Regions from separate parts of the Bradyrhizobium sp. SZCCHNR2028 genome, predicted to be linked through region 3. Evidence: predicted binding sites of a transcription regulator. Region 3 holds the regulator's gene; each other region holds the start of a gene.
What was found. Region 3 encodes PhoB, which activates phosphate uptake and scavenging genes when phosphate is short. Its sites were predicted from a motif close to TGTCATNNANCTGTCAT; they were not measured.
Positions count from the first base shown of each region.

Region 1: the regulator PhoB is predicted to act here: its motif matches at 4,266-4,282, upstream of phnF (phosphonate metabolism transcriptional regulator PhnF).
Region 2: the regulator PhoB is predicted to act here: its motif matches at 4,288-4,304, upstream of QX121_RS15100 (PhnD/SsuA/transferrin family substrate-binding protein).

Region 1 is NZ_JAUHJF010000002.1:563,757-571,842, forward strand. Features, by position in the region: gene QX121_RS05870 (ABC transporter permease) at 1-769, shown strand, start outside; gene QX121_RS05875 (ABC transporter permease) at 774-1,559, shown strand; gene QX121_RS05880 (ABC transporter ATP-binding protein) at 1,565-2,626, shown strand; gene QX121_RS05885 (phosphodiesterase) at 2,623-3,465, shown strand; gene phnF (phosphonate metabolism transcriptional regulator PhnF) at 3,503-4,228, opposite strand; gene phnG (phosphonate C-P lyase system protein PhnG) at 4,347-4,802, shown strand; gene phnH (phosphonate C-P lyase system protein PhnH) at 4,802-5,413, shown strand; gene QX121_RS05905 (carbon-phosphorus lyase complex subunit PhnI) at 5,417-6,520, shown strand; gene QX121_RS05910 (alpha-D-ribose 1-methylphosphonate 5-phosphate C-P-lyase PhnJ) at 6,517-7,401, shown strand; gene phnK (phosphonate C-P lyase system protein PhnK) at 7,394-8,086, shown strand, end outside.
Region 2 is NZ_JAUHJF010000008.1:390-8,475, forward strand. Features, by position in the region: gene QX121_RS15085 (arsenate reductase (azurin) small subunit) at 1-371, opposite strand, end outside; gene QX121_RS15090 (sigma-54 dependent transcriptional regulator) at 548-1,858, opposite strand; gene QX121_RS15095 (HAMP domain-containing sensor histidine kinase) at 1,848-3,308, opposite strand; gene QX121_RS15100 (PhnD/SsuA/transferrin family substrate-binding protein) at 3,305-4,054, opposite strand; gene QX121_RS15105 (metalloregulator ArsR/SmtB family transcription factor) at 4,421-4,786, shown strand; gene QX121_RS15110 (arsenate reductase ArsC) at 4,779-5,306, shown strand; gene arsB (ACR3 family arsenite efflux transporter) at 5,310-6,365, shown strand; gene arsC (arsenate reductase (glutaredoxin)) at 6,362-6,763, shown strand; gene arsA (arsenical pump-driving ATPase) at 7,084-8,086, shown strand, end outside.
Region 3 is NZ_JAUHJF010000002.1:178,916-187,001, forward strand. Features, by position in the region: gene QX121_RS03985 (LysR family transcriptional regulator) at 1-594, shown strand, start outside; gene pstS (phosphate ABC transporter substrate-binding protein PstS) at 1,533-2,543, shown strand; gene pstC (phosphate ABC transporter permease subunit PstC) at 2,640-3,638, shown strand; gene pstA (phosphate ABC transporter permease PstA) at 3,642-4,523, shown strand; gene pstB (phosphate ABC transporter ATP-binding protein PstB) at 4,520-5,341, shown strand; gene phoU (phosphate signaling complex protein PhoU) at 5,372-6,088, shown strand; gene phoB (phosphate regulon transcriptional regulator PhoB) at 6,105-6,812, shown strand; gene QX121_RS04020 (trypsin-like serine protease) at 6,958-8,086, shown strand, end outside.

The sequences.
Region 1 (8,086 bases), 380 kb from region 3:
CGTCACCTCGGCATTCTTTCTGTTGCCGATGGCGAGGCTGCTCGTCACCGGCGCCGAGGGACCGCACGGTCTGGCCGAATATCTCGCGATCATCCTCGAGCCGCGCTACCGCACGACACTTCTCAACACGCTGACGCTGGCGGCGGCCACCACGATTGCAACCCTGGTCATTGCGACGATCGCCGGCCTGTTCCTGCAGCGTCACCGGTTTCCGGGCCGCGCGGTCCTGGTCGCGATCCTGACGTTTCCGCTCGCGTTCCCGGGCGTCGTGGTCGGCTTCATGATCATCCTTCTGGCTGGCCGCCAGGGGATGATCGGGGAGGTCTCGTCTCGGCTCACCGGCGACAAGCTCGTATTCGCTTATTCGATCTACGGGCTGTTCCTCGGTTATCTCTATTTCTCGATTCCGCGGGTGATCCTCACGATTATGGCTGCCGCGCAGAAGCTGGACCCCGGTTTGGAGGAGGCGGCCCGATCGCTCGGCGCGAGCCCCTGGGCCGTGCTGCGCGACGTGATCCTGCCGGCGCTGACCCCGGCGCTGATCGCGTCCGGCGCGATCGCGTTCGCGACGGCGATGGGCGCGTTCGGAACGGCATTCACCTTGGCCACGAACATCGACGTGTTGCCGATGCTGATCTACACGGAGTTCACGCTGGCCGGAAACCTGGCCACCTCGGCGGCGCTCTCGGTCGGCCTTGGCCTGATGACCTGGCTGATGCTCGCATTGGCGCGCTCCTTCGCCGGCAGCTCGGTGGCAGCGGCAGGGTAGGCACGTGCGCGACAGAGTCATCTTCATCCTTCAACTACTGTTCACACTTCTGGTCGCCGCCTTCCTGGCCGTGCCGGCCGGCCTTTCGATCGCCGCGGGCGTGACCGTCAACTACTTCCGCGGCATTCAGTCCGGCGTGACGCTGCAGTGGGTAGCCCAGGTCTGGGAGCTCTACGCGGGCACGATCATGGCATCGATCCTGATCGCGCTGGGCACGCTGGCGGTCACGCTCGTGGTCGGTGTTCCCGCTGCCTACGCGCTCTACGTTCGCGGCGGACGGCTGGCGCGGCTGGTCGAGGAGATCATCACCTTGCCGCTCGCGATTCCCGGGCTCGCCATCGCGCTGGCGCTGCTGCTCACCTATGGTGGCTTCGGCAGCTTCCGTCGCTCATGGCTGTTCATCCTCGCCGGCCATGTGATCTTCACGATGCCTTTCATGGTGCGCTCCGTGATGGCTGTGTTCGCGACCATCGACGTCAAGTCGCTCGATGAGGGCGCCGCGTCGGTCGGGGCGGCGCCATGGCGCCGCTTCATCGATGTCATCGTTCCCAATGCCGCGCCGGGGATCCTGGCCGGCAGCCTCATGGTGGTGACGCTATCCCTCGGAGAATTCAACTTGACCTGGATGTTGCATACGCCGCTGACCAAGACGCTGCCGGTCGGCCTCGCCGACAGCTACGCATCGATGCGGCTGGAGGTCGCATCCGCCTACACGCTGATCTTCTTCGTCATGATCATCCCGCTGCTGGTGGCCATGCAATGGATCGGCGAGAGAGGGAGCCTGCGGTGAGCACGATGACCCGGCATGGAGCCGCGCTGAAGGTCGAGAATTGCGGCAAGACCTTTGCCGACGGGACCTGCGCGCTCGCGCGCGCCACGCTCGACATCGCGCAGAGCGAGACGCTGGTGCTGCTTGGGCCGTCCGGCTGCGGCAAGACCACGTTGCTGCGGATCGTGGCCGGGCTCGAAACACCCGATGCGGGCGGGCGCGTGCTTTTCGACGGCAAGGATCTGACGAGGCAGCCGATCGAGAAGCGCAACGTCGGCATGGTGTTTCAATCCTACGCGCTGTTCCCCAACATGACCGTCGCGGACAATATCGGCTACGGGCTCAAGATCCGCGGCGTGCCTAAGCCGGAGCGCGCCGCGCGGGTCGCGGAGCTGGTCACGCTGACCAACCTCGCCGGCCTCGAAGATCGGCGAATCGATCAGCTCTCGGGCGGCCAGCGCCAGCGCGTCGCGCTGGCGCGCGCGGTCGCGATACGGCCGAGCGTGCTGCTGCTCGACGAGCCGCTCACCGCGCTCGATGCGGCCTTGCGAGAGCGCCTGCGCGGCGAGCTCAACGGCCTGTTGCGTACGCTCGGAATCACGGCAATCTACGTCACGCATGACCAGGCCGAAGCCATGGAGCTCGGGGACCGCATCGTGGTCATGCGCAAGGGCGCCATCGCCCAGGTCGGGACGCCGCGCGAGATCTATTTCACGCCAGCCGACCGCTTCGTCGCGGAGTTCGTCGGCGCGGCCAACATCATCGAGGCTCCGATCGACGGCGACCACCTCGTTCTGCCCGGAGGGAGACAGCGGATCGCCGAGGCTGGCTCGCGCAGCAAGGCGATGGCGATGGTTCGACCGGAAACGATCGGGATCGTCGGCGCGGCGGCATCGTGCCTGACCGGCCTCGTCGACAGCGTCCGCTTCGCCGGTGATCGCCAGCGGATCGTCGTCCGCGACGCCGCCGCCGTTCCACTGACGGTGGACGCACCGAATACGATCAGGGTCAGCGCGGGTGAGCGGATCGGCCTGTCGATTGAGCCGAGCGCCATTCGTCTGCTGCCGGAGCAAGGTGGATCAGCATGAGCACGCGTCCTGTCACCATCGCCCAGATATCCGACCTGCACATCAAGACGCCCGGCCGGCTCGCCTACCGCCGCGTCGATACGGCGCGTGCGCTGGCCCGTTGCATCACGGAGCTCAACCGGTTCGAGCCGAAGCTCGATCTGGTGGTGATCTCGGGCGATCTCGTCGATACGCCGTCGTCTGCCGAATACGATCATCTCAAGGATCTTCTCGGCGAACTCGAGATTCCATTCGCCGCCGTGCCCGGCAATCACGATTCACGCGAGCTGATGCGCGCGGCGTTTCCGGGCACTCTCCATGGTGGACCTACCGGTCCGCTGAACCGGCATGTGGCGTTGGCCGATCTCGATCTGCTTCTGCTCGATTCCAGCGTGCCCGGCCATCCGCATGGCGAGCTCGATGAGGCGAGTCTCCAATGGCTCGACGCCACGCTGTCCGCCTCCAGCGAAAAGCCGGCCTTGCTGTTTCTGCATCATCCGCCGTTCGCCACTGGCATCTGGCACATGGACCGGCAGAACCTGCGCAACGCCGACGATCTCGCGGCCATCCTCACGCGCCATCCGCGGGTGCAACTGATCGGATGCGGTCACGTCCACCGCGCGGCACTGACCCGGTTTGCCGGCATTCCCTGTGCGATTTGTCCGGCGCCGAACCATGCCGTCGCGCTCGACCTGGCCGAGCTTCGACCGCCATCCTTCCGGATCGAGCCGCCGGCCTTTCACCTTCATGCCTGGTTTCAAGGACCGGGATTCGGAACGATCGTCACTCATCAGGTGCCGATCGGGGATTTCGACGGGCCGCATCCGTTCTTCAATCAAGACGGCACGCTCATCGACTGAGCGCGCAAGGACGCGACAAAGCGATGGGACGTCTGGTCTAGCTCTCGACCTCGAAGGTCACGCGCTCCGCGGCGAAGCGCGAGCGTTTGCTGACGAGCGGCTTCGCATCGGCATCGATGTCGGTGCTGTCGACGACCAGCACCGGGCGCCCAATCGCGAGGTCGAGCCGAGCGGCGTCGCTTGCGTCGGCGATGGCTGCCGTGATCCTGGTCGTGCCGCGGCGATAGTCGCGAATGCCGTAATGCGCGAGCAGCGCCGTCATCGAGCGGACTGACGCGAAGATGTGACCGGCCCCGGGAAATCGCTCGGACGACAGCCAGGACGTGCTGACGCAGATCGGGGTCTTGTCGGCAAGACGCAGTGCCTCGATTCGGACCAGCGGTGCACCTGTCTTCAATCGCAGCTCGCGCGCGAGTTCGCGCGTCGCGGGCTCTTCGGACGCTGCGATCAACTGCCCACGAGGCTCACGCCCGCCGGCGCCCACGATCTCGGAGAACCTGGTTCGCGATCTCAGGGGATATGACAGACGAGGCGCTTCGACATAGGTGCCGCTGCCGCGCTCGGCGCGCACGAGGCCGCGTTCCGCCAAGGTCGCGAGCGCGCGACGCACCGTATGACGGTTGACGCGGTAGGTTTCGGCGATCTCGGTCTCGCCGGGCAGGCGCGTGCCGGCGGCGAAGCGGCCGTCGGCGATGTCGCGCTCGATGCCGTCGGCCACCCGCCGCCACAGCGCCACGCCCGAATCGGCGCCCTGCATGCTCATCGCGGCTCTCCGCTCTCCGGCCTCGAAATCACGTCCATGTCATCAAACAGTCATGGCGCTTCGTTACGAAGTTGTCTATTAACATAGACAACTTCGCGACGGCAAGATCGGGATGAAGATGGACGGCGAGACGGCGATGCAGGACCGGCGCAGGGCGGCGATGCGGGTATTGGCGCATGCCTCGCGTGTGGACATCCGCGCCAGGCTCGATAGCCTCGCGCTGCCTGAGCATCGCGACCTGCGCCCGGCGGAGAATGGCCTCGTGATGCTGCGGGGCCGGATCGGCGGTGATGGAGCGCCGTTCAATGTCGGCGAGGCGACGGTGTCGCGCGCCGCGGTGCGGCTGGAGAGCGGCGAGGTCGGGTTCGGCTATGTGCTGGGACGCGACGCCGCCAAGGCGCGTCTGATGGCGCTGTGTGACGCGATGATCCAGTCATCAAGCCACACGCGATCGATCGAGACGCAGGTGGTTGCGCCGCTGCAGGCGCAGATGCGCACTTCGCGCGAGCACCGCGCAGAGGAGGCTGCGGCCACGCGTGTCGATTTCTATACGATGGTGCGAGGAGAAGGCTGATGGCTGCCGCCGCTTCCGATCTGCAGCCTGGTTTCGCCGACAATGTCCTGTCCGCGCAATCGACCTTCCGTACCGTCATGGAGGCCATGGCGCGTCCGGGAAATGTGCGGCAGGTCGAGGTCAATGTCGGCCGGCCCTCGTCCTTGATGCCTGGTGCCGCCGCGATCGCGTTGACTCTGTTCGATCACGATACGCCGATCTGGCTCGATGCGCCGCTCGCCGGCACGCCCGAGGTCGGCGCCTGGCTCAAGTTTCACACCGGGGCGCCGATCGTCGCCAATGCCGCGCTCGCCTGCTTTGCAGTGGCGGCAGACCCCGAAGCGCTGCCTGATCTGAATTCATTCGCGCTCGGCAGTGCTGAGTACCCCGATCGCTCGACGACGCTGATCCTGCAGGTGCCGAGCTTGTCCGGAGGGCCGGCGTTCAAGCTGCGCGGTCCGGGCATCGACGGGACGACATTGTTCCGTGCAACGGTCGCGCCCGCCGACCTGTTCGAGCGGCTGTCGATCAATGAGAAGCTGTTTCCGCGTGGTGTCGATGTGGTGCTGGTCGATGGCTCGTCCATCGTCGCCATCCCGCGGACGACGCGACTCGTTTCCGCAGGAGAGTAAGGCATGTATGTCGCCGTGAAAGGTGGCGAGCGCGCCATCGAGAACGCGCACCGGCTGCTGGCGCATGAGCGCCGGGGTGATCGCGACGTGCCGGAGCTGTCGCTGGTGCAGATCTCCGAGCAGTTGGGGCTTGCCGTCGATCGCGTGATGAGCGAAGGCTCGCTGTACGACCGCGAGCTCGCGGCGCTCGCAATCAAGCAGGCACGGGGTGATCTGATCGAGGCGATCTTCCTGGTGCGCGCCTTCCGCGCGACCCTGCCGCGCTTCGGTGCGACCGAGCCGGTCGACACCGGTGCGATGCGGGTGCAGCGGCGCGTCTCGTCGACCTTCAAGGACATTCCCGGCGGCCAGGTGCTCGGGCCGACCTTCGACTATACGCATCGGCTGCTCGATCCGCAGTTGGCGGCAGGCGCCGAGCCGGAGCCGCCGGCCCGTGCCGAGGCGCCGAATGCGCCGACGCCACGTGTCACCGACATTCTCGGCCAGGACGGCTTGATCGAGCCGTCGCCGCAAGCCGAGGTTGGCGCGCCGGTCGGCGATCTCACCCGCGATCCCCTAGGCTTTCCCGCCGATCGTGATCTGCGGTTGCAGAATCTCGCACGCGGTGATGAGGGATTTCTGCTCGCGCTCGGCTACTCGACCCAGCGCGGCTATGGCCGCAACCATCCCTTTGCCGGCGAAATCCGCTTCGGCGAAGTCGAGGTCGAGTTCTTGGCCGAGGAGATCGGCTTTGCGGTGCCGCTCGGATCGGTCGAGCTGACCGAATGCCAGATGGTGAACCAGTTCAAGGGGTCGGCGACCGAACCGCCGTGCTTCACGCGCGGTTATGGCCTCGCCTTCGGGCAGAGCGAGCGCAAGACGATGTCGATGGCCCTCGTCGACCGAGCCTTGCGCGCGCGCGAGCTCGGCGAGGATATGGTTGCACCGGCGCAGGATGAGGAGTTCGTGATGTCGCACTCCGACAATGTGCAGGCGACCGGGTTCGTCGAGCATCTGAAGCTGCCGCATTATGTCGACTTCCAGTCCGAGCTCGGCCTGCTGCGCAAGCTGCGCCAGGAATTCGCCGAGGCCAATGCCGCTCCTGAATTGAAGGAAGCTGCGGAATGAACGCGCCGACGTACAACTTCGCTTATCTCGACGAGCAGACCAAGCGGATGATCCGCCGCGCGATCCTGAAGGCGATCGCGATTCCCGGCTATCAGGTGCCGTTCGCGAGCCGCGAGATGCCGATGCCCTATGGCTGGGGCACCGGCGGCGTGCAGGTCACCGCCGCCATTCTCGGTCCCGACGATGTGCTCAAGGTCATTGACCAGGGCTCGGACGATACGACAAATGCGATCTCGATTCGCAAGTTCTTCGCCAAGACCGCGGGCGTCGCGACCACGACGTCGACGGAAGAGGCGAGCGTGATTCAGACCCGTCACCGAATTCCCGAGGCGCCGCTTCACGAGGGGCAGGTGCTGGTCTATCAGGTGCCGATCCCGGAGCCGCTGCGCTTTCTCGAGCCGCGCGAGACCGAGACCCGCCGCATGCATGCGCTGGCCGAGTATGGCCTGATGCACGTCAAGCTCTATGAGGACATCGCACGTTTCGGTCATATCGCGACCTCCTACGCCTATCCGGTCAAGGTCAATGCGCGCTACGTGATGGATCCGTCACCGACGCCCAAGTTCGACAATCCCAAGATGGACAATTGCCCGGCGCTGCAATTGTTCGGTGCGGGACGCGAGAAGCGAATCTATGCCATTCCGCCCTATACGCCGGTCGTCTCGCTGGATTTCGAGGACCATCCGTTCACGCGTTACAAGTTCGACGCGCCCTGCGCGCTGTGCGGCGCGGAGGATTCCTATCTGGACGAGATCGTGACCGACGACAAGGGCAGCCGCATGTTCGTGTGCTCCGATACCGATTACTGCGAGGGCCGCCAGGCGTCCGGACATCGTGGCGCGCAGAGCGCCGCTCCACACAAGGAGGGCGCCCATGGCTGAGATGATCAGCGCCTCCGATCAGCCGCTGCTCGTCGCCGAGGGGCTTGCAAAGAGCTACGGCCGGTTGGCGGCATGCCGCGACGTCTCCTTCGTGCTCTATCCAGGCGAGGTGCTCGCCATTGTCGGCGAGTCCGGCTCGGGCAAATCGACACTCTTGCAGATGTTGTCGGCGCAACTGGCGCCGACGGCTGGCCGCGTGTCCTATCGGATGCGTGACGGGGTGCTGCGCGATCTTGCCGGGCTCGGCGAGGCCGAACGCCGTTTTCTGTTCCGCACCGATTGGGGCTATGTCCATCAGGATCCGGCGCAAGGCCTGCGCATGGCGGTTTCGGCGGGCGCCAATGTCGGCGAGCGGCTGATGGCGGTCGGCTGGAATAACTATGGCCGGATCAGGCAGACCGCCTCGTCATGGCTCGCGCGCGTGGAGATCGACGTCGCCCGCATCGACGATGCGCCGCGGACCTATTCCGGTGGCATGCGGCAGCGGCTGCAGATCGCGCGCAATCTCGTGACCGAGCCCAGGCTCGTGTTCATGGACGAGCCGACCGGAGGACTCGACGTGTCCGTGCAGGCGCGCCTGCTCGATCTGATGCGCAGCCTCGTCAACGAGCTCGGGCTCGCCGCCATCGTCGTGACCCACGATCTGGCCGTGGCGCGGTTGCTGTCTCATCGTGTGATGGTCATG
Region 2 (8,086 bases), on a different contig from region 3:
CCATAGTGACCGGGGCAGCTCAGCGACCTATCCTCCTTCGAGTAGCTCAGAGGGAAGCCCTTGTGCGGGCACACGGTCGAGAACCCAACGATATCGCCGTCGGGACCAATTCCGCCCTCCACGCGGGTGCCGAGCTTGATCAGCACGCCCGGCGCGTCCGCATCCGGATACGCCACGTCCATGGGCTCATTCGTTTTGAGCTGAGACACGTTGGCCAGGCGGCTCGATGGATAGGCGACGCGGGCTTGGGACGGGGCAGCCTGAGCGGGCGTCGACATCGCGCTCGCGGCCACGGCGCCGGCGGCGGCCACCGTTGCGCCGCTTAGAAATCGGCGCCTGCCGGCGTCGACCATCAGATCGCACTTTTTCATGAGGGCTTCTCCCGGGTGATGCGCGGATCATTGGGCTGATCCGTTCATCTCTGGACTTCAATTCCCGGGCCAGAAGCGCGAACGGTCTAAGTTCTTGAAGTCTCTAGGACGCGCTGCAGCAAGCCGTCCAATTATCCGAACGTTCACAAAGCGAGATGTTCAGAATACTGAACGTCTCAGACCGCGTTGATGCCGAAACGGCGCATGCGATCCCACAGCGTGGTTCGCGAGACGCCGAGCAGCTTCGCCGCTTCGGCGATCTGCCCGCCCGTATCCTTGAGCGCGCGCTCGATCTCCTGTTGTTCCGCGGCGTCACGCGCCTCGGCGAGCGATCTTCCGGACGGCTGGCTCGCGCTGCGCATCGTCTCGGGAAACAGATCGACCGGCATAAGCCATGGGCCCGTCGCCAACGCGACCGCCCTGTCGAGCCGATTCCGCAGCTCGCGCACGTTGCCGGGCCAGGGGTGAGCCAGAGCGGCACTTTCGGCGCCGCTACTCAGTCCGCGCAGGTCCGGATTTGCGCTGGCAAGTTCGGTGAAGAACCGATGTATGAGAAGCTGAACGTCTTCCGGCCGCTCGCGAAGCGGCGGAATAGCGACCGCGACGACGTTGATGCGGTAGTACAGGTCTTCGCGAAATCGCCCCGCAGCGACTTCCGCCGCGAGATCCCGGTTGGTGGCGCAAACGACGCGCGCCCGGAACGGGACGATGGCTTCGCCGCCCAGGCGGTAGAAGCGGCGCTCGTCGAGCAGCCGAAGCAGCTTTGCCTGAAGTTGCAGTGGCAGCTCGGCGACCTCGTCGAGAAAGAGGGTCCCGGATTGGGCACGCTCCGCATACCCGAGGTGCCTGCTGTTGGCGCCCGTGAAAGCGCCTTTCTCGTGTCCGAAGACCTCGCTCTCGAGCAGATTGTCCGGGATGGCGGCGCAGTTGACTGCCACGAATGGCCGGGAAGCGGCATCCGAAACGTTGTGGAGGTGGCGTGCGCAGACCTCCTTGCCAGAGCCGGTCTCGCCGGTGAACAGCACAGGCGTATTGCGGCCGGCCATGCGGGCGAGCAGTTCCTCGATGCGGCGCATCTGCTGCGACAGTCCCAATACGCCGTCCGGAACCGCCGGCCTACGGCCGATCAGAGCGCGGGCGCGCGATATCAGATCGTCGAGTTCGAATGGCTTGGTCACGTAGTCGCCCGCGCCGGCCCTGATGAGAGCCACCGCATGGTCGATCTGGCCGTATGCGGTCATGAACAGAAACGGCGGGGCGGCACTTTCGCCGCTCACTTTCCGGAAGATGTCCTCACCCGACATGTCCGGCAAACGGATGTCACAGATGACAAGATCGGGGGCACCTCGCCTCAGGCCCGCGAGAGCTTCCTGGCCGCTGCGCCACCACTCGACCTTGCAGCCTTCCAGCTCCAGGTACTGGTTGAGGGATTCTCCCATGATCGGATCGTCTTCGATCACAGCGATGGACACTGCCTCAGGCAACATTGCGCTGCTCCTTCCCCGAGCCATCGGGTATCGCTACGGAGATCGCCGTTCCGCCGCCGGCCGGATACTCGACTCGGATGGAGCCGCCGACTTCCAGAACGAGACGCCGAATGATCCAAAGGCCAAGGCCGGGCTCTCCGGGCCGCGGCGCGGCATCCGCTTCACGGCTTTCGAGGTAGCTGACCCTATCCTGGTCGAGTCCGGCGCCTTCGTCGCTCACTGTCAGGACTAGGCTGCCGTCCACCAGTCCCGCTTCGAATGCGATACGGCCGGCGGGCGCGCTTGCTTGGCACGCGTTGAGCAGCAGATTAAGCGCGGCCTGACGGACGGCATTCGCTCTGACGGGAATCTCGCCGGGAAGCTCGTTCGCCCACGACAGCGAAAGGTTTCTGCGATCGAGCTCGGGACCGATCAGAAGACGCAGGTCCTCGATGTCGCTTGGCTTGAGCGGACGCATCGCGGTGTCGACACGGTGGGTCACCAATGCGGACCTCACGACGTCGCGGATGCCCGCGAGCCCCCGCTCGAGAAGAGAGAGTGCACGCTCCCGAACCCCGAGCTGATGGCCATGTCGCCGGAGCGTCTCGATCGCGTTGAACATGCCTCCCAGGGGATTGTTGATTTCGTGGGCCATCCCGGAGGCAAGACGGCCGAGGCTAGTGAGGCGTTGCTCTTCGGCGACGCGAGCAGCCAGCGCCTCACGCTCGTTCCATGATCGCACCATCATGTTGTAGTGTCTGAATAGGCGACCGAACTCCGAACTGGGCGGTCCGACATCCTCATCTGCGATGCACAGCAGTTCGCCGGACTGCCCCCGCCTGAAATGCGTGGTCAAGAGCTGCACCGGTCGCAGCATTCTGCGCACCGCGATGAAGCCGACCGCCGCGACGAGCATAGTGATGGCGATATTGGTCGCGACCAACGTCCAGAGCACGTCCCGCCGCTCCTTGAATCGAGCGCCGACGTCGAATTGGGTGTAGATCACCCCGATGCGACGCCCCTGATCGAGCAGCACGCGGCGGACGCCGGCACGCTCGGCCTGCTCGTCAAGCCAGCTATCGTTTGCGTCCGCAAACCGATCGACGATCGACTTCGGCACGGGTGCAAAGGCCGGCACGGTACGGGGATCGAAGGAAGCCAGGACGATGCCGTCGGGTTCCGCCACCACCGTCTCGAGAATTGTCAAGCCGCGGTACAGTGAACGAGCGCGGTCGAGATTGTCGAACGTCTCCCAGGCGTCCCCACGGATCACCCCAGGCATCACCGACGACGAAAGCCCGTCCAGGTAGGCGGCGGTCAATTCCCGGAAATGGCGATCCTGGGTTTCGGCGAGCCTCTTGAGCACCTGATCTGTGAGCACCACCCCGATGGCGACCATGAGCAGCGCCACAAGCGCAGGGACCTTGATCACGACCGGCAGATTCGATCTCAGGTCGAAGCGAGCGCTCATCCGAGGCTCCGAACATAGTTCATCTTCGCCCCAATTGTGTCGAACAGGGATGGATCGCTTCTCGTGAATCCGTCGAGATGCAGCATCTGCAGCACTCGACGGGCCTCCGGATCGGAGGACATCCCGACGAATGCGGCGGCCAGGTCATCGACCGAAAGCCCGCTCGGGCGGTTCTTTCCGCACGCCACCGGCGGAAATCCTAGCCATTCCGATTGTCGCAACACGCGAGTTGGAGCCGTCAAATCGGGCTCTACGATGCTGAGGACTTCCCACACGTAGCCATCGACGGATCCGCTATCCGCCAGCCCGGAGGCGACTGCGCGGACGACGTTGCGATGACCATAGGTGAAGAAGTGATGCCTGAAGAAATCCTCCGGCTTGGTGTGCATATCGGTCAGAAGGGCGCGAGTGACGAGGAAGCCGGAATTGCTGTCGGGATCGGAGAACGCGTGCGTGTCGCCTTTCAGATCGGGAAAGGACTCGGCCTTACGGCGGGCATCGACGATCACGTAGGACTGGTACAGCGGCCGGCCATTCCACACCGGGACCGCGACAAGTTCGAGCTGCTCGCGGAACTGAACGTAGGGATAGCCGCAGATCCAGGCCGCATCGATTTGTCCGTTCACCAGAAGAAGCGTGATTTCCTGGTAAGTTCGGCGCGTGAGGATCTGGACTTCCCTGCTCCAAATGCGCTCAAGATAAGAGCGAAGTGTCGCCAACAGCTCCAGGTCGGAAGTCAGAAGCACGGGCGTGAGCCCAATCTGCACCGGCCGCGGATCAGCCGCTACGGCGCGTCTGCCCTTAAGAGCAATCGTACTCGCCGCTAGTCCGGATAGGACTGCGCGCCTCGTGACTCGCGTTCTATTCGCATGTGATGCAGGGGCCTGCCTTTGACGCAAACCCATGGCGATCCCTCCTAGAGCATCGTCGCCCCTTTTTTCTTAGAGAGTATCGAATGGCGTCTGGCGCGGCAACGAATATGACAGGCATGTGACGGTGAGGTATTGAGATAGCTCAAGCAACAGCTCACCGGCGCGCGTCTCAAGGACCTGCGGGAGCTCAGCGCCACTCTGTGGTTGACAGAGTACTGTAATATCCATAAGTCTAGAAATATGGATAATGAAGAAGCGGTCTTGGCGCTCGCCGCGCTCGCTCAGCCCACTCGGCTGAACGCATTTCGTATTCTGGCAAGTCATGAGCCGGAGGGTCTGTCGGCCGGAGAGCTTGCTCGCGCCCTGGAAGTCCCCCAGAACACGCTCTCGGCGCACCTTTCGATCCTTTCCCGGGCGGACCTGGTCACCTCGGAGCGCCACAGCCGGTCGATCATCTATCGCGCGAATCTTGCCGAATTCCAGAAGGTGGCGCTGTTTCTGCTGCAGGACTGCTGCGGCGGCCGGCCGGAAGTCTGCGCACCATTGATTGAAAGCCTTGCGCCTTGCTGTCCTCCGAAAAAGAAAAGGGAGCGAAGCCGTGTCTGATCACCTCTACAACGTTATCTTCCTCTGCACCGGCAACTCTGCCCGTTCAATCATGGCGGAATCGATCCTGCGAAAGGATGCCGGCGGCCGCTTCCGAGCGTTCTCGGCAGGCAGCACGCCGAAGGGCGCGGTCAACCCGCTGGCGCTACGCACTCTCCAAAGCCTGGACTATCCGACCGACGGCTTGCGCTCGAAGAGCTGGCTCGAGTTCGCCGCCCCCGATGCACCCGTCATGGATTTCGTCTTCACGGTCTGCGACAACGCCGCCGGTGAGACCTGTCCGGTGTGGCCTGGACAGCCGATGACCGCTCACTGGGGCATCGAGGATCCCGCCGCAGTCGAAGGTACTGATCTCCAGAAGGAGGCGGCATTCGTGACCGCCTTCCGGTACCTGAAGAATCGCATCGGTACCTTCACCAATCTTCCTCTGCGCAGCATCGACAAACTGTCGCTCGGCACCAAGTTGCGCGAGATCGGCCGGTCGGAAGGCGCGAGTTCATCCCGCAACGATGTGGCCTGACACATGAGCATCTTCGAACGTTACCTCACACTTTGGGTTGCCCTCTGCATCGTCGCCGGCGTCGTGCTCGGCCACTTCATGCCTAGCTTCTTCGGAGTGGTTGCAGCCGCGGAAGTGGCCAAGGTCAATTTGCCGGTGGCAGTCCTGATCTGGCTGATGATCGTGCCGATGCTGCTGAAGATCGACTTCGGTGCTTTGAGCCAGGTCCGAGAGCACTGGCGCGGCGTGGGGGTTACCCTGTTCATCAATTGGGCCGTCAAACCGTTCTCGATGGCGCTTCTCGGCTCCTTCTTCATCGGCAACGTGTTCGCGCCGATGCTGCCGTCCGCGCAGATCCCATCCTACATCGCGGGTCTGATCCTGCTCGCAGCCGCTCCTTGCACCGCGATGGTGTTCGTCTGGTCGAACCTGTGCGAAGGAGAGCCTCACTACACGCTCAGCCAGGTCGCATTGAATGACGTGATCATGGTCTTCCTGTTCGCGCCGCTGGTGGGGCTTCTGCTCGGTGTAGCCTCCATCAGCGTTCCCTGGGCGACGCTTCTGCTCTCGGTCGTCCTGTACATCGTTGTGCCGGTCGTCGTAGCGCAGGCCTGGAGGACGTCCCTTCTCGCCGCTGGCGGTGGTGCCTTCGAGCGGACCATGCGGAGGCTGCAGCCATTGTCGCTTGTTGCTCTGCTGGCGACGCTAGTTCTGCTGTTCGGTTTCCAGGGTGAGCAGATCGTCAAGCAGCCGGTCGTGATTGCGATCCTCGCCGTGCCGATTCTGATCCAGGTCTATCTCAACGCCGGTCTCGCCTACTGGCTGAGCCGGCGCTTCGGCGTCGCCTGGTGTGTCGCTGCACCTGCGGCGCTGATCGGCGCCAGCAACTTTTTCGAGCTCGCGGTTGCTGCTGCCATCAGCCTGTTCGGACTAGACTCCGGAGCTGCGCTCGCGACCGTGGTGGGCGTGCTGGTCGAAGTGCCCGTGATGCTGTCGGTGGTCCGCATCGTGAGGGCGACTCGCGGCTGGTATGAATCCGGAGCGAATGCGGCCAAGCCCGCGATGGAGGTTCACAGATGACCATTACGATCTACCACAATTCAGATTGCGGTACGTCCCGCAACACGCTCGCGATGATCCGGCAGAGCGGCATCGAGCCTGAGATCATCGAGTACCTCAAGACGCCGCCGTCGCGCGATAAGCTCCAGGAGCTCATCACCATCATGGGAATTCCGGTTCGCGACCTGTTGCGCGAGAAGGGAACGCCCTACAAAGAACTCGGCCTCGGCGATCCGAAGTGGACCGACGACGAACTGCTGGATTTCATGATCGCGCACCCGATCCTGATCAATCGCCCGATCGTCGTCACGCCGAAGGGCGTCCGGTTGTGCAGACCGTCGGAAGCGGTCATCGATCTCCTTAACGGCCCGTTCGGGCGGTTCGTCAAGGAGGATGGCGAGGTCATCGAGCCCAGATGAGCCGGTACAACGACCGCATTAGATCGCTCGGTCGAAGGCGATGCGGGGCGCAGTGTCCGACGGCTTAAGCGCCAGAGGGCCGGCCTCAGGCGTGCCCGGAACACACCATCGATACCTATTTTGTTGTTGCCTCGTAGCCCGTTGGTCACTCCCATCCGTTGATCCATCGCAACAGAGGAGCTCGCGGCGTTGCTATTGAATCTCCGCAGGTATCCCATCGCAAAGCGATGCAACGATGCGGTCATTTTGAACGCAATGCTCGTCGCACCCATCGGACTGACGGCAATTGCATGACTGCAGCGTCTGCAGGACAGCTTATTATGTCTCACTTTCGCGCGCTGAACGCCCCGACGCCGTATCTGTTTTTCACCGGGAAGGGTGGTGTCGGTAAGACGTCGCTTGCATGTGCCACCGCTGTTGGCCTCGCCGACCGTGGACTACGCGTTCTTCTCGTCAGTACCGACCCGGCGTCGAACCTGGACGAGATGCTCGAAGTCACTTTGACTGATCGCCCAGCGCCGGTGGCAAACGTGGCCGGACTTTCGGCGATGAATATCGATCCCGAAGCTGCTGCCGAGAGCTATCGCACCCGGGTCCTCGAACAGCTCGGACCGGAAGTCACCGCCGGTGAGCGGTCGACTGTGCGCGAGCAGCTCTCCGGAGCTTGCACCACCGAAATAGCCGCCTTCGACGAGTTCGTGGGACTGCTGGACGGCGATATGGCAGGATTCGATCACATCATATTCGATACGGCCCCGACCGGCCACACTCTACGGCTGCTCAGCCTGCCAAAGGCATGGACCGGCTTTCTCAAGGACAATGACCGAGGAGCGTCCTGCCTCGGGCCGCATTCAGGCTTGAAGATGCAGGAGGACCGCTTTCGCAAGGCGCTCGCGGCATTAGGCGATTCCGAGCGAACCACTATCGTTCTCGTCACCCGCGCCGACAAGGGGGCCATCCGTGAGGCGGCCAGAACATCGGGCGAACTCGATGCGCTCAATCTCTCGAACCAGCTCCTCATGGTGAACGGGCGCTTCCACGCGGCGGATCGAACTGACGTCGTCGCGACTGCCCTTGAGCGGGATCAGGACGAGGCACTAGCGGCAATGCCTGCGTCGCTCACGAAACTTCCGCGAGACGAAATCCCGTTGCTTGGTTTCGACATCGTGGGTCTGACGGCTCTGAGGGCGCTTCTGTCGTCCTCCAGCCAGCCTTCAGTTGCTGCGAGCATGCCGAACCTGGAACCGGTTGACCTGCCGGGCCTGGACCGGTTGGTCGATGACATCGCGCGGGATAAGCACGGCCTCATCATGGTCATGGGCA
Region 3 (8,086 bases):
GCGTTTCGCGCGATGTATCCAAAGCTGAGCCTGCAGATCATCGCCGCCAACCGCTACCCGGATTTCATCGAGGCGGGCATCGACGTGGCGATCCGCACCCGCGAGCATGAGCCGGACTCGGGCATCGTCGTCCGCCGCATCGGGCAGATGCGGCGCGTGCTGGCGGCCGCGCCGTCCTATCTCGCGAGCCGTGGCTGTCCCGTCGTTCCCGGCGATCTGGTGCGCCACGACATGCTGATCTACAATCTTGCCAATGATCCGTATTCCCTGTCCCTGCGCAACGGCACGACTGCCCAGAGCATTCGGATCGCGCCGACGCTCGACAGTAATGACGGCCAGGTGATCAAGGGCGCCGCGCTTGCCGGGCTCGGCATCCTGATCCAGCCGCTCTACATCGTGCAGAGCGACATTCTGGCCGGCCGGCTGGTGCCGGTCCTGCTCGACTGGGAGCTGCCGCTCTTGACGATGAACATCGCCTACCAGAACCGCGTCAGGCTGCCGGCCAAGATCAGGGTGTTCGCCGATTTCCTCGTCGATCACATCCGGACCCATTCCGACCCGGGGATCTGGATCGAGCCGCCCAAGCCGGATTGAGCCGATGCCCGCATGCGGGGGAGGGCGGATCATGTTCTGAGAAAAATAATTACCTTGCTATTTTTCGGAAATCATGGTCTCCTGCGTGCATCCCGCCTCGAGCAGAGGGACGTACGCGTCGTCACGAACGTGGAGGTGGGCTGCGATGGACGTGACGGCTGTGCCAGACGAGCGCAGGCGGCGCGGACGGCGAAGTCGTGTGGTCCTGGCCTCTCGACGCTGAGGTCAAGTCCGTGGTCGTTGCTTGACGGCACGCGCGGGCGATGGGGGCAAGAACGCCGATCCCCAGGGAGAGCACGAAGGACACCGTTAACACCGTCGCGCGGGGAAGGCCGGGTCTGTCCGGCTGTACCTGTGGTACCTGCCGCCTGCATTCTTTTGAGCAGGCGGGCCACGGGCCTCAGCCGAGGTCCGGCCTTCCTCGCGCCCTCTCATGATCAGGAGGGACACGACGAACCCACACCTCGGGCCTCGTAGGCCGCGGGAACGCACGCGCTCATCTCCATGGCTGCTCATGTCGCCAACCCAATCCCCGGTGTCGTCCCGGACAAGCGCGCACAGCGCGCCGATCCGGGACCCATAACCCCAGGGCGCAGACGGGCATCCAGTACGCCGCGGCGTCTCGGCGGATCATGGCCGCCGGTGGTATGCTGGTTCGCCCGCCCGCCCGCGCGGGCGATGACGGCGGTGATGGTCTGTCCCCGGGGGGGGGGGAGCGACGCTCGCACGGACGCGAGGTGCCGCAGCCCGCCGCAATATGTCGGTTGGCCCGTAGAAATTCGGAGTTGGATCGAAAGATCAATACTTATCAACGGCTTGTGACTGTCATCCGACTGTCATCGAACCTTTATAAAAGCCACACTGAGGCCCCGTAAAGCGGCCGGGGAAGCGCAATCGGGCGCAGATGGCGCTTCGCTTCCCAAGCATGGAGACCAGCTATGAATTTCGTCAAAGCTATCGTCGCTGCCGGCTTGGTCGCCGCATCGACGTCGGCCTTCGCTGCCGACATTACCGGTGCGGGCGCGACGTTCCCGTTCCCGATCTATTCCAAGTGGGCGGACGCCTACAAGAAGGAGACCGGCAACGGTCTGAACTACCAGTCGATCGGTTCCGGCGGCGGCATCAAGCAGATCCAGGCCAAGACCGTGACCTTTGGCGCCACCGACGCGCCGCTCAAGGCCGAGCAGCTCGAGAAGGACGGCCTGGTGCAGTGGCCGATGGTGATGGGCGGCATCGTGCCGGTCGTCAACCTCGAGGGCGTGAAGCCGGGCGAGATGGTGCTGGACGGCGAGACGCTCGCCAACATCTATCTCGGCAAGATCACCAAGTGGGATGACGCCGCGATCAAGAAGCTCAACCCCAGCGTCAAGCTGCCGTCCGATGCGATCGCCGTGGTCCGCCGCTCCGACGGCTCGGGCACGACCTTCAACTTCACCTACTACCTCTCCGAGGTGAGCGCCGACTGGAAGAGCAAGATCGGCTTCAACACCGCCGTCGAGTGGCCGGTCGGTGTCGGCGCCAAGGGCAACGAGGGTGTGTCCGGCAACATCGGCCAGACCAAGAACTCGATCGGCTATGTCGAGTACGCCTATGCCAAGCAGAACAAGCTCACCTACACCGGCATGATGAACAAAGCCGGCAAGACCGTGCAGCCGACCGTCGAGGCCTTCCAGGCCGCGGCCGCGAATGCCGACTGGGCCAAGGCCCCCGGCTACTACGTGATCCTCGCCAACCAGCCCGGCGACAAGTCCTGGCCGATGACGGCGGCGACCTTCATCCTGATGCACAAGGAGCCGGCCGACAAGGCGGCGTCCGGCGAAGCCATCAAGTTCTTCAAGTGGTCGTTCGAGAAGGGCGGCAAGATGGCTGAGGAGCTCGACTACATCCCGATGCCCGACAGCGTCGTGAAGCTGATCGAGAAGACCTGGTCGGCCGACATCAAGAGCTGAGCTGGACGTATCGAAAATCCCCTCTCCCGGCCTCCGGGGGAGGGACGCTACCGGGGTTGCGGCGTGTCCAAGGAACAGGGGGCAGAATTGGCAGAGATGGCGGTTCAGACCGAAGTCAGCGATATCGCGGCCGCTGCCGGACCCTATGACCGGGCACGCGCGCTCAACGCCTTCAAGCTCGGCGACGTGACCTTCTATTGGATCACGCGGCTGTCCGCGATCTCCGTCCTGTTGATCCTGGGCGGCATCATCCTGTCGCTCATCGTCGGCGCATGGCCGGCCATGAGAGAATATGGCTTCGAATTCCTGTGGACGCGGCGCTGGGCGCCGTCGGCCGATCCGCCGGTGCTCGGCGCGCTCGGCCCGATCTACGGCACCTTGGTCACGTCCTTCATCGCGATGCTGATCGCCATTCCGGTCGGTCTGGGCATTGCGATCTTCCTCACCGAGCTGTGCCCGCAATGGCTGCGCCGTCCGATCGGACTTGCCATCGAGCTGCTCGCCGGCATTCCCTCGATCATCTACGGCATGTGGGGCTTCTTCGTGCTGGGCCCGTTCCTGGCCTATACGTTCCAGCCGTTCATGATCAATCTCTGCGCCGGCATCCCCGTGCTGCAGGACATCTTCGCGGGGCCCCCGTCCTATCTCAGCCTGTTCAACGCCTCGCTGATCCTGGCGATCATGGTGCTGCCGTTCATCACCTCGATCTCGGTCGACGTGTTCAAGACGGTCCCGCCGGTGCTGAAGGAAGCCGCCTACGGGGTCGGCTGCACCACCTGGGAGGTCGTGCGCAGCGTCGTCATTCCCTACACCCGCGTCGGCGTCATCGGCGGCGTCATGCTGGCGCTGGGCCGTGCGCTCGGCGAAACGATGGCGGTGACCTTCATCATCGGCAACTCGTTCCGGATCTCATCCTCGATCTTCGCGCCGGGCACCACGATCTCGGCCGCCATCGCCTCCGAATTCCAGGAGAGCGACGGGCTGCACCAGTCGAGCCTGATCCTGCTCGGCCTGCTGCTGTTCGTGCTCACCTTCTTCGTGCTGGCGAGCGCGCGGCTGATGCTCATGCGGCTCGAAGCCAAGGCGGGAAGATAAGCCATGTCCAGCGCTGATACGCTTACACTCGATGCGCCGGTCAATCCGATCTATGCACGCCGGCGCCGCAGGGACATCGTGATCCGCGGCCTCTGCGTCGCCGCCGCGATGTTCGGCGTCACCTGGCTGGCGCTGATCCTGTTCACGCTGTTCTATAACGGACTCGCCGGCCTCAGCCTGCAGGTTTTTGCCGCCGACACGCCGCCGCCCGGCTCCAGCGAAGGCGGCCTGCGCAACGCCATCGTCGGCTCCTTGATCATGACGATCATCGGCGTCGGCATCGGCGCGCCGCTCGGCCTGTTCGCCGGCACCTATCTCGCCGAATACGGCCGCAACGACCGCCTGACCTCGGTGATCCGCTTCATCAACGACATCCTGCTGTCGGCGCCCTCGATCATCATCGGCCTGTTCATCTATGGTGCGGTCGTGGTGCCGATGGGCGGCTTCTCGGCACTCGCGGGTTCCCTTGCATTGGCGGTCATCGTGATCCCGGTGGTGCTGCGCACCACCGAGGACATGCTGCTGCTCGTGCCCAACCCGCTGCGCGAGGCGGCGTCTGCGCTCGGCCTGCCGCGCTCGCTGGTGATCCGCCGCATCGCCTATCGGGCGGCGCGCTCGGGCCTCATCACCGGCGTGCTGCTTGCCACCGCCCGCGTCGCCGGCGAGACCGCGCCTCTGCTGTTCACCGCGCTGTCGAACCAGTTCTGGAGCCTCAACCTTTCCAGGACGATGGCGAACCTGCCCGTCACCATCAACAATTTCGTCCAGAGCCCTTATGCCTACTGGAAGCAACTGGCCTGGAGCGGAGCCCTTCTCATCACTCTGGCCGTGCTCGCCCTGAACATCGGTGCACGCATTCTCGGCGCCGAGAGGAACACCAAATGACCGAACTGTCCGTCTCCGTCAGTCAGCCCAATCACGCTCTTCACGGCAAGGCGCTTCCGGATGCGCCGGCCAAGGTGACCGCGCGCAACCTCAACTTCTACTACGGCGACCATCACGCGCTGAAGAACATCAACCTGTCGCTGGGCACCAACCGCGTCACCGCGTTCATCGGCCCGTCCGGCTGCGGCAAGTCCACGCTGCTGCGCATCTTCAACCGGATGTACGATCTCTATCCGGGCCAGCGCGCGACCGGACAGCTGATGCTCGACAACACCAACATCCTCGATCCCAAGCTCGATCTGAATCTGCTGCGCGCCCGGGTCGGCATGGTGTTCCAGAAGCCGACGCCGTTTCCGATGACGATCTACGAGAACATCGCCTTCGGCATCCGCCTCTATGAGAAGATCTCGAAGTCGGAGATGGACGACCGGGTCGAGAAGGCGCTGCGCGGCGGCGCGTTGTGGAACGAGGTCAAGGACAAGCTCAACGCCTCGGGCCTGTCGCTGTCCGGCGGCCAGCAGCAGCGGCTGTGCATCGCGCGCACCGTGGCGGTCCGGCCGGAGGTGATCTTGTTCGACGAGCCGTGCTCGGCGCTCGATCCGATCTCGACCGCCAAGGTCGAGGAGCTGATCCAGGAGCTCGCCGAAAACTATACGATCGCCATCGTGACGCATAACATGCAGCAGGCGGCGCGCGTCTCCGACAAGACCGCCTTCATGTATCTCGGCGAGCTGATCGAGTTCGACGACACCAGCAAGATCTTCACCTCGCCGAGTGATCGGCGGACCCAGGATTACATCACCGGCCGGTTCGGCTGACGCCGACGACATTGTCTTCAGGAGATCATCATGGCCAGTGAACATACCGCCAAGGCGTTCGACAGCGATCTGCAGGACCTCACCCGTCTGGTATCGGAGATGGGCGGCCTCGCGGAGCGGCTGATCGTCGATTCCGTCGATGCGCTGGTGCGGCGCGACATCGCGCTCGGCCAGAAGGTGGTCGCCACCGACGCCGAGGTCGACAAGCTGCAGCGCATCATCGAGGAGCGCGCCGTGCTCACGATCGCCCGTCGCCAGCCGATGGCGGTCGACCTGCGCGAGATCGTCGGCGCGATGCGCGTGGCGACCGATCTGGAGCGCATCGGCGACCTCGCCAAGAACATCGGCAAGCGCGTCGCGGCGCTGGAGAGCGACTTCCATCCGCTGAAGCTGATCCGCGGCCTCGAGCACATGACCGATCTGGTGCAGTCGCAGGTCAAGACGGTGCTGGACGCCTATGCCGCGCATGACCTGCCGGCGGCGATGACGGTGTGGAAGGGCGACGAGGAAGTCGACGCCATCTGCACCTCGCTGTTCCGCGAGCTCCTGACCTACATGATGGAGGATCCGCGCAACATCTCGTTCTGCATCCACCTGATGTTCTGCGCCAAGAACATCGAGCGCATCGGCGATCACGCGACCAACATCGCCGAGACTGTATTCTATATGATCGAAGGCCAGCAGATCATGGACAAGCGCCCGAAGGGCGACATGACGAGCTTCGCGACGACGATTCCCGGTAACTAAGAGAGACGGTTCAGACATGGGCGCCCGAATTCTGGTGGTGGAGGACGAGGAGGCGCTGACGACGCTGCTGCGCTACAACCTCGAGGCCGAAGGCTACGAGGTCGAGACCGTGGCGCGCGGCGACGAGGCCGACACGCGGCTGAAGGAGCGCGTTCCGGATCTCGTCGTGCTCGACTGGATGCTGCCGGGCCTCTCCGGCATCGAGCTGTGCCGCCGCCTGCGCGCGCGCTCCGAGACCCGGCAACTGCCGATCATCATGCTGACGGCGCGCGGCGAGGAGAGCGAGCGCGTGCGCGGACTCGCCACCGGCGCCGACGACTACATCGTCAAGCCGTTCTCGGTGCCGGAGCTCCTGGCGCGCGTGAAAGGCCTGCTGCGGCGGGCGAGCCCGGAGCGGCTGGCGACCGTGCTGTCCTATGGCGACATCGAGCTCGACCGCGAGAAACGCCGCGTGGCGCGCTCGGGGCGGCCGATCGATCTCGGCCCGACCGAATACCGCCTGCTCGAATTCTTCCTCGAGCACCCCGGCCGCGTGTTCAGCCGCGAACAGCTGCTCGACAGCGTTTGGGGCCGCGACATCTACATCGACGAGCGCACCGTCGACGTCCATATCGGCCGCCTGCGCAAGCTGCTCAATCCCGGCCGCGAGCAGGACCCGATCCGCACCGTGCGCGGCGCCGGTTATGCGCTCGATGATCGCTTCGCCAAGAGCGAGCAGGTGTAAGGGCGATGGGCGTGAGGATGAAGAAGGTGTGAGGCGCGAGCGGGCCCGATTGAGGAGATCGCGGTCCGCTTTCCGCCACGCCGCCGCCGTCTTGATCGTGTCTGCTTCGTGGCCCGTCACGATGTTTCGGTCCCAGCGGACGCCCTTGATCAAGACCATCATCATATCTCTTGCCGTGCTGCTCGGCAGCCTGGCGGGCGCCCCGGCCGCCGAGCTCGAGGACGCGGTCGCGGCGGCAGGCAACGGGCAGCATGCGGCGGCGATGCGACGGCTGCTGCCGCTGGCCGCCAAGGGCGATGCGCGGGCGCAGTTCGACGTCGGCTTCATGCAGGCGTTCGGCTGGGGCGTGCCGCGTAATCCGAGCGAGGCGCTGGCCTGGTACCGCAAGGCCGCCGATCGGGGGCTCGCCGTCGCGCAACATCATCTCGGCATCGCCTACGTCAATGGCGAGGGTGTTGCCTCGAACTACGGCGAAGCCAGTCGCTGGTTCAGCCGCGCGGCGGCGCAGGGCTTCGCCCAGTCGCAATACATGCTCGGCCTGATGCTGCTCGACGGCCGCGGTGTGAAACAGGACGTCGTGCAGGGCTATGCCTGGCTGGTGATGGCGGGCCGTAGTGGCGTGCGATCGGCCGGCCGCGACGTGCAGCGGGTCAGGTTGACCGAGCCGCAGCGCGTCCAGGCCCAGAGCGCCATTGCGTCCTGGCAGCCGAAACCGGAATCGGCGGATGCGGGCATTGCCACTCCGCGTCCGGAGCAATTGCTCGGGCTCGATCGCCACATCGGCGAGGTCGTCGATCCCACCTCCTGGCCGGCGTCGTCGATCGGCGTCGTCACCGTCGCGCAATACTCGAGCGGCGGCTGGTGCACCGGCACCCTGGTGGCGCCGCGCGTCGTGCTCACCGCCGCGCATTGCGTCTTCAACGGCGTGGCGCAGGTCAGCCCCGGCAATGTCCGCTTCCTGGCCGGCATGAACCGTGGCACGCCGGCGGCATCGTCGGTCGCCGACAAGCTGATCGTGGCGCCCGATTTCGTCCCGACCCGGCACGACAGATGGTCGCTCGACCGCTCGCCCGCCGATTGGGCGCTGATCGTGCTGAAGGATGCTCTGCCGTCGAAGCCGGTGGCGGTCAAGGCGCTGACCCGCGAGGAGCTCGCGGCTGCGACCACGGCCGGAACCATCTCCGAGATCGGCTATGGCCAGGAGCGGCGCTATTCGCCGACCGGCCAGCGCAATTGCAGCGCCGGCATGACCGGGGATGCCCGGCTGTTGACAG